Cytobacillus sp. IB215665: one gene and its partner. The main gene of each other region encodes a partner of the protein of the gene in region 2 in a complex. Links are inferred from orthologs where the notes say so. Each region holds a gene or a part of one and is shown on either strand. Other genes may lie near its edges.

The links. The genes of interacting proteins can lie anywhere in the genome.
Region 1: the proteins of pcrA (region 2) and uvrB are in contact, whole or in part, in a crystal structure (PDB 7EGT), measured with the Thermus thermophilus proteins. The link is inferred for Cytobacillus sp. IB215665 from one-to-one orthologs. Residues at the interface, in WP_096412145.1 of Thermus thermophilus: His654, Arg656, Phe657, Gln666, Asp668, Glu669, Lys680, Arg681, Leu682, Ser683, Lys685, Tyr686, Ala687; in WP_096411307.1 of Thermus thermophilus: Glu23, Leu25, Arg26, Asp27, Gly28, Glu29, Arg30, Phe31, Arg55, Glu326, Asp327, Phe328, Glu379, Ser382, Gln383, His398, Gly400, Arg401.

The regions. Positions count from the first base shown.
Region 1 is NZ_JAXBME010000001.1:411,213-415,096, reverse strand. Bases 1-2,992 are described here. They hold uvrB (excinuclease ABC subunit UvrB), read right to left. Parts: upstream 2,489-2,992; coding sequence 512-2,488; downstream 1-511. Other genes in these bases: uvrA (excinuclease ABC subunit UvrA), read right to left, coding at 1-501. Outside these bases: SLH52_RS01710 (heavy metal translocating P-type ATPase), read right to left, coding at 3,196-3,884. UniProt on the Escherichia coli protein: The UvrABC repair system catalyzes the recognition and processing of DNA lesions. A damage recognition complex composed of 2 UvrA and 2 UvrB subunits scans DNA for abnormalities.
Region 2 is NZ_JAXBME010000005.1:19,857-27,799, forward strand. Bases 316-3,261 are described here. They hold pcrA (DNA helicase PcrA), read left to right. Parts: upstream 316-659; coding sequence 660-2,864; downstream 2,865-3,261. Other genes in these bases: SLH52_RS08370 (heptaprenylglyceryl phosphate synthase), read left to right, coding at 316-599; ligA (NAD-dependent DNA ligase LigA), read left to right, coding at 3,016-3,261. Also shown: more of SLH52_RS08370, read left to right, coding at 1-315; more of ligA, read left to right, coding at 3,262-5,022; SLH52_RS08385 (CamS family sex pheromone protein), read left to right, coding at 5,036-6,226; pruA (L-glutamate gamma-semialdehyde dehydrogenase), read left to right, coding at 6,545-7,943. UniProt on the Escherichia coli protein: A helicase with DNA-dependent ATPase activity. Unwinds DNA duplexes with 3'-5' polarity. Translocates on single-stranded DNA with 3'-5' polarity. Initiates unwinding more efficiently from a nicked substrate than double-stranded DNA.

The sequences.
Region 1 (3,884 bases), on a different replicon or contig from region 2:
AGTCTTCACATGTGTCCCTTTACGCCCGGAAACGATTGGAGCAAGAACTTGCATTTTCGTTCTCTCAGGGTATTGCAAAATGCGATCAACCATCTGCTCTATCGTTTGAGATGTAATTTCTATATGATGATTAGGACATACTGGACGTCCTACACGAGCATATAATAGCCTTAAATAATCATATATTTCAGTAACTGTACCGACTGTTGATCGAGGGTTACGACTTGTCGTTTTTTGGTCTATCGATATGGCTGGAGAAAGCCCATCGATTGCATCGACATCAGGTTTGTCCATTTGTCCTAAGAATTGACGTGCATATGCTGATAATGATTCAACATAGCGCCGTTGACCTTCCGCATAAATGGTATCAAATGCTAACGAAGATTTACCTGAACCAGAGAGACCAGTTAAGACAACAAGCTGGTCTCTTGGTATTGTGACGTCGATGTCTTTTAAATTATGAGCTCTAGCTCCTTTGACAATGATTTTATCCTTTACCATGCTCTTATTTTCATCCTTCCGCTTTTAACTCGATCAATATGTCACGCAGTTCAGCTGCACGTTCGAAGTGGAGTGCTTTTGCAGCATCCTTCATTTCTTTTTCCATATCTGCAATTAGCTTTTGTCGTTCTGTTTTGGTCATTTTTACTTTTGGTTTGTTTGTTTCGTATGTTTCTTGATTTTCCGCTGCATAAGTTGCCTGTATGACATCTCGGACTTCTTTTCTTATTGTTTTTGGCGTAATGCCGTGCTTTTTGTTATGAGCTTCTTGTATTTCACGACGCCGCTTCGTCTCTTTAATGGCAATATCCATTGAATTGGTCACATGATCGGCATACATAATGACTCTACCGTTTTCATTACGTGCAGCCCTTCCCATTGTCTGGATTAGCGACCTTTCCGATCTTAAGAATCCTTCTTTATCGGCGTCTAAAATAGTAACTAGAGAAACTTCTGGTATATCTAAACCTTCCCTTAATAAATTTATACCAACGAGTACATCAAATTTACCAAGTCGGAGATCACGTATAATCTCTATTCGTTCAAGCGTTTTAATTTCTGAGTGGAGATATGTAACTTTTATGCCTATTTCTTTGAGGTAATCTGTTAGGTCCTCTGACATTTTCTTTGTCAATGTTGTAACTAGCACGCGTTCTTTTCTCGCTATACGCACTTGAATTTCCCCGATAAGGTCATCAATTTGTCCTTCAATTGGGCGCACATCGATTAATGGATCTAATAACCCTGTTGGGCGAATAATCTGTTGAACCATTTCAGGAGAATGCTCCAATTCATAAGGACCAGGTGTTGCTGATACATAGACTATTTGGTTCACATGCTCCTCAAACTCTTCAAAACGTAACGGGCGGTTATCTAATGCTGATGGCAACCGAAAACCATGATCTACAAGCATCTGCTTTCGAGCTTTATCACCGTTAAACATACCTCGAATTTGTGGTAATGACACATGTGATTCGTCAATAACAATTAGAAAATCATCAGGAAAATAATCAATCAGCGTATATGGTGTGGATCCCGCTTCACGGAGTGTTAAATGCCGCGAATAATTTTCAATTCCAGAACAAAAACCCATTTCCCTCATCATTTCCAGATCATATCTAGTACGTTGCTCAATTCTTTGGGCTTCAAGTAATTTGTCATCGTCACGAAGCTCTTTCAAACGCTCTTCAAGTTCTTGTTCAATATTTTTCATGGCAATTTGCATTTTTTCTTCTCGTGTTACGAAATGTGATGCAGGAAAAATAGCCACGTGTTCACGCTCACCGATAATTTCCCCTGTTAAAGCGTCGACTTCACGTATACGATCAATCTCATCTCCAAAAAATTCTATGCGTATACAATGTTCGTCTCGTGATGCTGGAAAGATTTCAACTACGTCTCCACGTACCCGAAACGTTCCTCTCTTAAAGTCAATATCATTTCTGTCATATTGAACATCGACGAGTTTTCTAAGCATTTGATCACGCTCTATTTCCATTCCAACACGTAATGACACGACGAGCTCACTATATTCCTCTGGGGAACCTAGACCATATATGCAAGATACACTCGCAATAATAATAACGTCCTTCCGTTCAAGTAATGAAGAAGTTGCTGAGTGACGCAGCTTATCAATTTCATCGTTTATACTGGCGTCCTTTTCAATAAAAGTATCGGTTTGTGGAACATACGCTTCAGGTTGATAATAGTCATAATAACTAACAAAATATTCCACAGCATTATTAGGAAAAAACTCTTTAAACTCACTATATAGCTGTCCTGCAAGCGTTTTATTATGAGCAATAATTAAAGTAGGTTTATTAACTTCCTTAATTACATTAGAGATCGTAAACGTTTTTCCCGTACCAGTTGCCCCTAATAATGTTTGATGCTTTTTCTTTTGTGTAATACCGTCTACAATTTCAGTAATTGCCTGTGGCTGGTCACCAGACGGTTTAAAAGCTGAGACTAACTCGAACTGATCCATTTTTGACGAAAGCCCCCAATCCCGTAGTAGTTGTATTATCATTGTACCATATTTTATCATTAATTAAACAAAAATACGAACTTATATTCGTTTTTTAACAAATCACCATTACTTTAAAGAAAGAAAATAACAGGGCACCTTTCGTAAACTTTGTCGCAATAGTTGCTATAATTGAAGATTAAAACATCATTTTACTTAACAGTCATCGTTTTATAGAAGAAAAGATGCCGCGAAACTCTAGTTGTGTACTTGTTTATATGTTAGTACGAAACAACATTTTTTATTGATACAAGATTAAAATGGATGAAAATGATATTAAATGGATAACTTCTAGGTTTGCACTCGGGGTATCGCTCCTCGTATATTTTTTAGAGGTTTCTGTTATTTATCGTAGAATGGCATTATGTAGAGTTTTAAAGAAAACTTAGCAAGCACAGGGAAAGGTAAACATCAATAAATTGTAACTTACACTTAAGAAAAAGCTTCATTTTCTCATCCAATAGTATGGTATTTATTTTATAATAGCAGCTTTCTTGAGCTATACATTTCTGATAGATGGGGATAATTATGCTCTCATCTCTACAATAGGAGTATTTGTATTTCCGCAAAAACTTTCTTATTACTGAATTAATTCTACATCATTATACAAAACTATAGGGTCTGACCCTAGCTGCTACAACACATTAACGCAGCGGGAGTCAGACCCCTTATTTTTCTAGCATAATTGTTAAGCTAATGAGTGTCACGAGGATTGTGGCGCCCATGTCTGCTAGAATGGCAATCCATAAAGTTAGCCAGCCAGGGATTGTTAATAAAAGCGCAATGACTTTTAACCCTAGTGCTAAAGTGATATTAAGTTTAATCGTTCTATTCACCTTTTTCGCAATGGATACAGCACTGGGCAGTTTACCTAGATGGTCTTGCATTAAAACAATATCAGCCGTTTCAATCGCACTATCTGTTCCTTTTCCCATCGCTATGCCAAGATCAGCGACCGCTAGAGCAGGTGCATCATTTATACCGTCACCAATCATCGCTACTTGTCCATGCTCATGTATATTTCTTATTTTATCTACTTTTTCTTCTGGAAGAAGGTTTGCGTAAAAATCTGTTACGCCTACTATTCTAGCTACCTTTTCAGCTGTTTTCCCGTGATCACCCGTAAGCATAATTGTATGTTTTATACCCTTTTTGTGGAGCTCTTTCATAACAACTTTACTTTCCTCACGTATCTCGTCAGATATACCAAAGATTCCTAACACATGCTGTTGATCAGCGACGATAACTAGTGTGAGCCCTTCGCTCTTTAGGCGATCAATATCTAACTGTTTATTTTCATCAAAGTGTATGTGAGGCATACTTTTTTCATTACCGACAAAATAAGTTTTGTCACTAA
Region 2 (7,943 bases):
CAGGTACTGATGCAGTTCTTGTTGGGGGTAGTGATGGTGTCACACTTGAAAATGTACTACATTTAATGTCAAGAATTCGACGTTATACAGTTCCTTGCGTACTTGAGATTTCTACAATTGCTTCTGTAACCCCAGGGTTTGATTTTTATTTTATTCCTACTGTATTAAACAGCCAAAATATTCAATGGACCATTGGTATGCACCATCAAGCTATTAAAGAGTATGGAGATATTATGAATTGGGAAGAAATTTTAGTTGAAGGATACTGCATATTAAATGGTGACAGTAAAGCAGCACAACTAACAGAAGCTAACACTTCCATATCAAATGAAGATGTGATTGCATATGCACGGATCGCCGAAAATTTATATCACCTACCAATTTTTTATCTTGAATATAGCGGAACATACGGTGATGTAAACATTGTTAAAGATGTCAAAAACGAGTTATCTCATACGAGGTTATTTTATGGTGGCGGAATTTCATCAAAGGAACATGCCTTGGAGATGGCTAAGTATGCAGATACGATAGTAGTTGGTAATATTATTTATTCAAATATTGATGCTGCTCTGGAAACTGTTGAAGTAATAAAAGAGTAGTTTGTCAAAATGTTAAATATACGATAAAATAGAACGTACGTTTGTATAGGCGGTGAGGACATGCAGTATATTAGTGAAAGATTGTTAACAGGATTAAATCCACAGCAACAAGAGGCAGTAAAGGCAACAGATGGGCCACTTCTGATCATGGCAGGAGCAGGTAGCGGTAAGACTAGGGTATTAACGCATCGAATCGCATATTTGATGACAGAAAAAGAAATTGCTCCGTGGAATATTTTAGCGATTACTTTTACAAACAAAGCGGCAAGAGAAATGAAGGACCGTATTCAATCACTTCTAGGCCCAGCCGCTGAAGAAATTTGGATATCTACGTTTCATTCTATGTGTGTACGAATTTTACGTAAGGATATTGACAGAATTGGTATAAATCGAAATTTCTCAATTCTAGATTCTTCAGATCAGCAATCAGTCGTAAAAAACATACTTAAAGAAAAGAATATTGACCCTAAAAAGTTTGACCCTCGAACGATTTTATCAACAATTAGTAGTGCCAAAAATGAATTGATTGACGCTGAAGAATATAGTAAGCAAACGGGTAGCTATTATGAAGAAACAGTAAGTAATGTATATAGTGAATATGAAAGCCGTCTTAGAAAGAATCAAGCGCTAGACTTCGATGATCTCATTATGTCTACTATTCACTTATTTAAACGTGTACCAGAAGTGCTTGAATATTACCAGCGCAAGTTTCAGTATATTCATGTTGATGAGTACCAAGATACGAACCGCGCCCAATATATGCTCGTAAAAATGTTAGCAGAACGACTAGAAAATTTATGTGTCGTAGGTGATTCTGACCAGTCTATTTATCGATGGCGTGGAGCGGACATTGCAAATATCTTATCTTTTGAAAAAGACTACCCAGATGCAAATGTTATATTATTAGAACAAAATTATCGATCATCTAAACGCATCTTGCAAGCAGCAAATAAGGTGATTGAACAAAATATGAACAGAAAGCCTAAAAATCTTTGGACAGATAATCCAGAAGGTAATAGGATTTCATATTACCGTGCAAATAATGAATTTAGTGAAGCTCAGTATGCTGCTGGAAAAATCAATGACCTTGTGGGTAGTGGAAGCAAGAAGCTTTCGGATTTTGCAATTTTATACAGAACAAATGCACAATCTAGGGTTGTGGAGGAAGTATTATTAAAATCAAATATCAACTATACAATCGTTGGTGGTATTAAGTTCTATGACCGTAAGGAAATAAAAGATATTCTTGCTTATTTACGTGTGATTGCCAACCCCGACGACGATATTAGTATAACGAGGGTTATTAATGTACCAAAACGTGGGGTAGGAGCTGCCTCTGTAGATAAAATTGCAAACTATGCGATCGCCAATGAGTTATCATTGTTTCAGGCCCTTGGGGAAATAGACATGATTGGTGTAAGTACGAGAGTTAAAAATGCCCTAACAGATTTTCGTAATATGATTCACCATTGGACTAGCATGCAAGAGTATTTATCTATAACGGAGTTAGTTGAAGAAGTCCTCGAAAAAAGTGGCTATCGAGAAATGTTAAAAAATGAAAAGACGCTAGAATCACAGAGCAGATTAGAAAATATAGAAGAATTTTTATCGGTTACAACAAATTTTGAAAAGCAAAATGATGATAAAAGTTTAGTCGCATTTCTAACTGATCTTGCTCTAGTTGCAGATATCGACCGTTTAGATGAAGAGGAAGAGCAGGATAAGGAAGCTGTCGTTCTTATGACTTTACATTCAGCAAAAGGACTTGAGTTCCCTGTTGTATTTCTATTAGGCATGGAAGAAGGAGTTTTTCCACATAGTCGTTCACTTGATGAAGAGGCTGAAATGGAGGAAGAACGTCGACTAGCTTATGTTGGAATTACACGTGCAGAAAAAGAACTACATTTGTCAAATGCTGAAATGAGAACCTTGTTTGGACGAACGACGATGAATAGTGAATCGAGGTTTATAGGAGAAATTCCTGAAGAATTACTCGATGTTATCGTAGATAGTCAAAAGCAAAATACCCCATTCACATCTAGAAGTTCCATGTCAAAAACTAGCTTCAAATCAGTAGCAAAATCAACTGGTGGAGATACGATTGAATGGCAAGTAGGTGACAAAGCTTCACATAAAAAGTGGGGAACTGGGACAGTGGTTAGTGTAAAAGGAGAAGGTGAAGGAAAAGAGCTGGATATAGCTTTTCCAAGTCCAACAGGTATAAAGCGCTTGTTAGCTAAATTTGCTCCTATTACTAAATCTTAAGATCCAAGTATAGAAGTAGGCTTTTTACAATTGAATGAACTAAAGAGATTTACTTTGTGTAATAGTAAGTCAGAAAAATTATTTACATCTCTTTATCCAATAACGATGTTATAAACTCTAAAAGTGTGTATTTATGAAGGAGGGTGAACAGATGGATCGACAAATAGCGATAAAACGTGTACAAGAATTGAGTACATTAATAACTAAATACAACTATGAGTATCATGTACTAGACCAACCGACAGTTTCTGATTACGAATATGATCAATTAATGCAAGAATTACTTGAGATTGAAGAACAGTTTCCAGATCTTAAATCAGCTGACTCTCCTTCACAGCGCGTTGGGGGGAAAGTACTAGATTCATTTTCGAAAGTGGAACATGATGTGCCGATGCTTAGTCTTGGAAACGCATTTAATGAAGTTGATTTATTTGATTTTGATCGACGTGTACGTCAAGAAGTAGGGGACGAAATTAGATATGTTTGTGAACTGAAGATAGATGGTTTAGCTGTATCACTCAAATACGAAGACGGGGTATTTGTTCGCGGTGCGACAAGGGGAGACGGTACCGTTGGAGAAGAGATCACAGCTAATTTAAAGACCATTCGATCAATTCCATTGCGTCTAAATAAGCCAGTTAGTTTGGAAGTTCGTGGAGAAGCTTATATGTCAAAGTCCTCATTTAAGAAATTAAATGAGGGCAGAATACAGCTAGGAGAAGAACCATTTGCAAATCCTCGAAATGCAGCAGCTGGGTCGCTTAGACAACTTGACACAAAAATAGCAGCCTCTAGAAATTTGTCTATATTTATATATAATATCGCGGAAGTGAGTGCTACAAATATCCAGTCTCATAGTGAAGGGTTAGCTTTTTTGGAGAATATAGGTTTTAAAGTGAGTAACGAGAAAAAAATTTGTGGGAATATAGAGGATGTTATCGAGTATGTTTTAAGCTGGCATGAAAAACGTCCGAACCTTGCTTATGATATAGATGGCATAGTTATTAAGGTTGATTCTTTGGAACAACAAGATCAGTTAGGCGCTACTGCTAAAAGTCCTCGTTGGGCAATTGCTTACAAATTTCCAGCTGAAGAAGTTGTTACAAAGCTATTAGAAATTGAGCTTAGTGTTGGACGCACTGGTGTGATTACACCTACAGCTATTTTAGAGCCTGTGCAAGTAGCTGGGACAACTGTACAAAGAGCATCTCTGCACAATGAAGATTTGATTCGAGAAAAAGACATTAAAATTGGCGATTACGTTACGATTAAAAAAGCCGGAGACATTATACCAGAAGTTGTCAATGTTATTGTTGAAAAGCGCTCTGGAGATGAGTTAAGCTTCCATATGCCTACACATTGCCCAGAGTGTAATAGTGAGCTTGTTAGGTTAGAGGAAGAAGTTGCGTTAAGATGTATTAACCCTAAATGTCCTGCTCAAATTCGTGAAGGGCTGATTCACTTTGTATCTCGAAATGCGATGAATATAGATGGTTTAGGTGAAAAAGTCATCACACAACTATTTGCGAATCAGTTGATTGTGGATGTTGCTGATTTATATAAGTTAACTAAGGAAGAGTTGCTAAATCTGGAACGTATGGGTGAGAAATCGGCTACAAATCTCATTCAAGCCATAAACAATTCGAAGCATAATTCATTAGAGCGTTTATTATTTGGTCTAGGGATTCGCCATGTTGGAGCAAAGGCTGCTAAGACATTGGCTATGGAATTTGAGACAATTGAAAAACTTCAAGCAGCAACATTCGAACAGTTAATTAGCATAAATGAAATTGGAGAAAAAATGGCTGAATCGATTGTTACATATTTATCAAGCTCTGAAGTTCAAGCATTGATTGAGGAACTGAACAGCTTAGGGGTAAATACAAGCTTTACTGGAGTAAAAGCCCTTTCATCAGAAAGCGGCGATTCATTTTTTGCAGGAAAAACAGTTGTATTAACTGGGAAGCTTGAACAACTTACTAGAAACGATGCAAAAGAAAAGATTGAAGCTTTAGGCGGAAAAGTAACGGGAAGTGTGAGTAAAAGTACTAATTTAGTCATTGCAGGTGAAGCAGCAGGTTCTAAATTAACTAAGGCTAAACAGCTCTCAATAGAAGTTTGGGACGAACAACGATTAATTACGGAATTTGAAAAATAAGAGGTGTATGATATTGCGGAAAATTATTGCCTTAACTTTATCAACATTATTACTACTCTCTGCGTGTGCACCGAAGTTTGAGAAGCAACAAGAAATTGTTAATGAATCAGAAGATACAACTGAACAAGCAATCATTCCTAAGTATCAAATTTCTGATCAGTTTTATCGAACAGTTTTAACTGAGGATAATCAAATCAAACCAAGTGAATCAAGAGGGCTGGTTGTTTCAGGACTCAATACACGATATGACATAGATGAAGTGGAACGAGGACTTATGCGCATTGCACAAGATACCTTTTCTCCAGATGAATATTTTTTCCAAGAAGGACAGTATTTAGATCGCCAGACGGTCCAAAGCTGGTTAAGTCGAAAATTGACACCAGAACAGCTTCAAGAAAAACTTAACGAGGATCCAAATTATGTAGATTTAGGGTTAAATCCAAGTATTGATACGACTGCTAATGCAACTCTCACAGATTTAAATCAAGAAAGTCCTATCTATCTTGCACATATTTTAGAACATAATTATTTAGTAGAGAAAGATGAACAAACTGTTGAATTAGGCGGGATTGTCATAGGTCTTGCATTAAACTCGGTTCATTATTACAAACAAGAGCAAGGATATGATAGAGAAGTTAACATTGATCGATCTGTGCTTGAGAAAGAGGGTAAGAAGATTGCCGAAGAAGTTGTAAGGCGAGTGAAATTAATAGACGGGCTTGGGAATATTCCAATTGTTGTAGCATTATTTGAGCAACAAAGCAAATCTTCGATTGTACCCGGAAATTTCTTTACACAAGGAAATGTTAAAGCAGATAGTTCATCTATTGATAAATGGTCTGATATTAATGAAAAATATTATTTATTTCCTTCCGACGACGCTGAAAACGAACATCGTGAGGATGTCGTTACATTTAATAGGCTTAAAGATAGCATTGCTCAATTTTTCCCAAACTACACAGGTATTATCGGCAAAGGGTTCTACAAAGATGATACTCTTCAACAAATGACGATAGAAATACCGATGCAATTCTATGGTAAGTCAGAAGTCATTGGCTTTACGCAATACGTAACAAATGAGGCCATGGAAATATTCCCTAACTATATATCCTTGCAGATGTATATATCATCAGTTAGAGGCCAAGAAAGTATTGTTATTCGTGAAGCTGGTGAAGAAGAACCTTTCGTTCATATTTTTCAATAATAAGTCTCAGAAACAAGTTCAAAAATACATCGAGAGTTTCGTAACATCTTATCTTCTAAAAAATGGTTACATGGACAGCTACACTGCTTTGGATTACGTCACTTAGTAACTGAGTCTAAACAAAATGATGATGATGTTACAAACTCTCTTATTTTACGTGTAATTGTACTATGACCTGAATAAAAAGAGCATAGTTAAAGTGTACTATTCTTTTTAAAATTCCGACTATTTACACCATGTTTGATGTAACTGATTTTATCAGTTAGAATGGTAAATGTAATGTGTGTAAACGCTTAAAACAGTGGGGAGGAACGAAAAATGGTATTACCATACAAGCATGAACCATTTGTTGACTTTACTGTAGAGGAAAACAAACAAGCATTTGAAGCAGGGCTTGCAACTGTTGAATCTTATTTAGGTAAAGATTATCCGCTAATTATTGGTGGGGAACGAATTACAACTGAGGATAAAATCACTTCAGTAAATCCTGCACAAAAAGATGAACTAATTGGTACTGTATCAAAAGCTAATCAAAAACTTGCTGAAAAAGCAATGCAAGTTGCTGACGAAACATTTAAAACATGGCGTAAATCAAAGCCGGAAATGCGAGCGGACATTTTATTCCGTGCTGCGGCAATCATTCGACGTCGTAAGCATGAGTTTTCAGCATTACTTGTTAAAGAAGCAGGTAAACCTTGGAGAGAGGCGGATGCTGACACTGCTGAGGCTATTGATTTCTTGGAATATTATGGACGTCAAATGCTATCGTTAAAAGATGGTGTTCCAATTGAAAGTCGCAAAATTGAATATAATCGATACAACTACATACCTCTTGGAGTAGGTGTCATCATATCACCGTGGAATTTCCCGTTTGCAATTATGGCTGGTATGACAACAGCTGCACTTGTATCTGGAAATACCGTTTTATTAAAACCAGCTAGCACAACACCAGTTGTTGCAGCGAAGTTCATGGAAGTACTAGAAGAAGCAGGGCTTCCAGCAGGCGTTGTAAACTACATTCCAGGTAGTGGTGCAGAGGTTGGTGACTACTTGGTGGATCACCCTCGTACACGTTTCATAAGTTTCACGGGTTCTCGTGATGTAGGTGTACGTATTAATGAACGTGCAGCAAAAGTTCACGATGGACAACTTTGGTTAAAACGTGTTATTGCTGAAATGGGTGGAAAAGACACGATAGTAGTAGATAAAGAAGCTGACCTAGAATTAGCAGCACAATCAATTGTTGCTTCAGCATTTGGCTTCTCCGGTCAAAAATGTTCAGCTTGCTCTCGTGCTGTTATTCTTGAAGAAGCATATGACCAAGTATTAGATAGAGTTGTAGAGCTTACGAAAGAATTATCAGTTGGGAACCCAGCTGAATATGGTATGTTTATGGGTCCTGTAAATGACCAAGCTGCTTTTGACAAAGTGATGAGCTATGTTGAAATTGCTAAATCAGAAGGTAAAATCGTTGCCGGTGGTGAAGGTGATGACTCAACTGGCTGGTTTATTAAACCTACTGTAGTAGCAGATGTTGCAGAAGATGCTCGTCTTATGAAGGAAGAAATCTTTGGACCAGTCGTTGCATTCTGTAAGGCAAAAGATTTCGATCATGCGATGGACATTGCTAATAATACAGATTATGGTTTAACTGGTGCAGTTATTACAAATAACAGAGACCATATTGAGCAAGCACGTGAAGATTTCCATGTAGGGA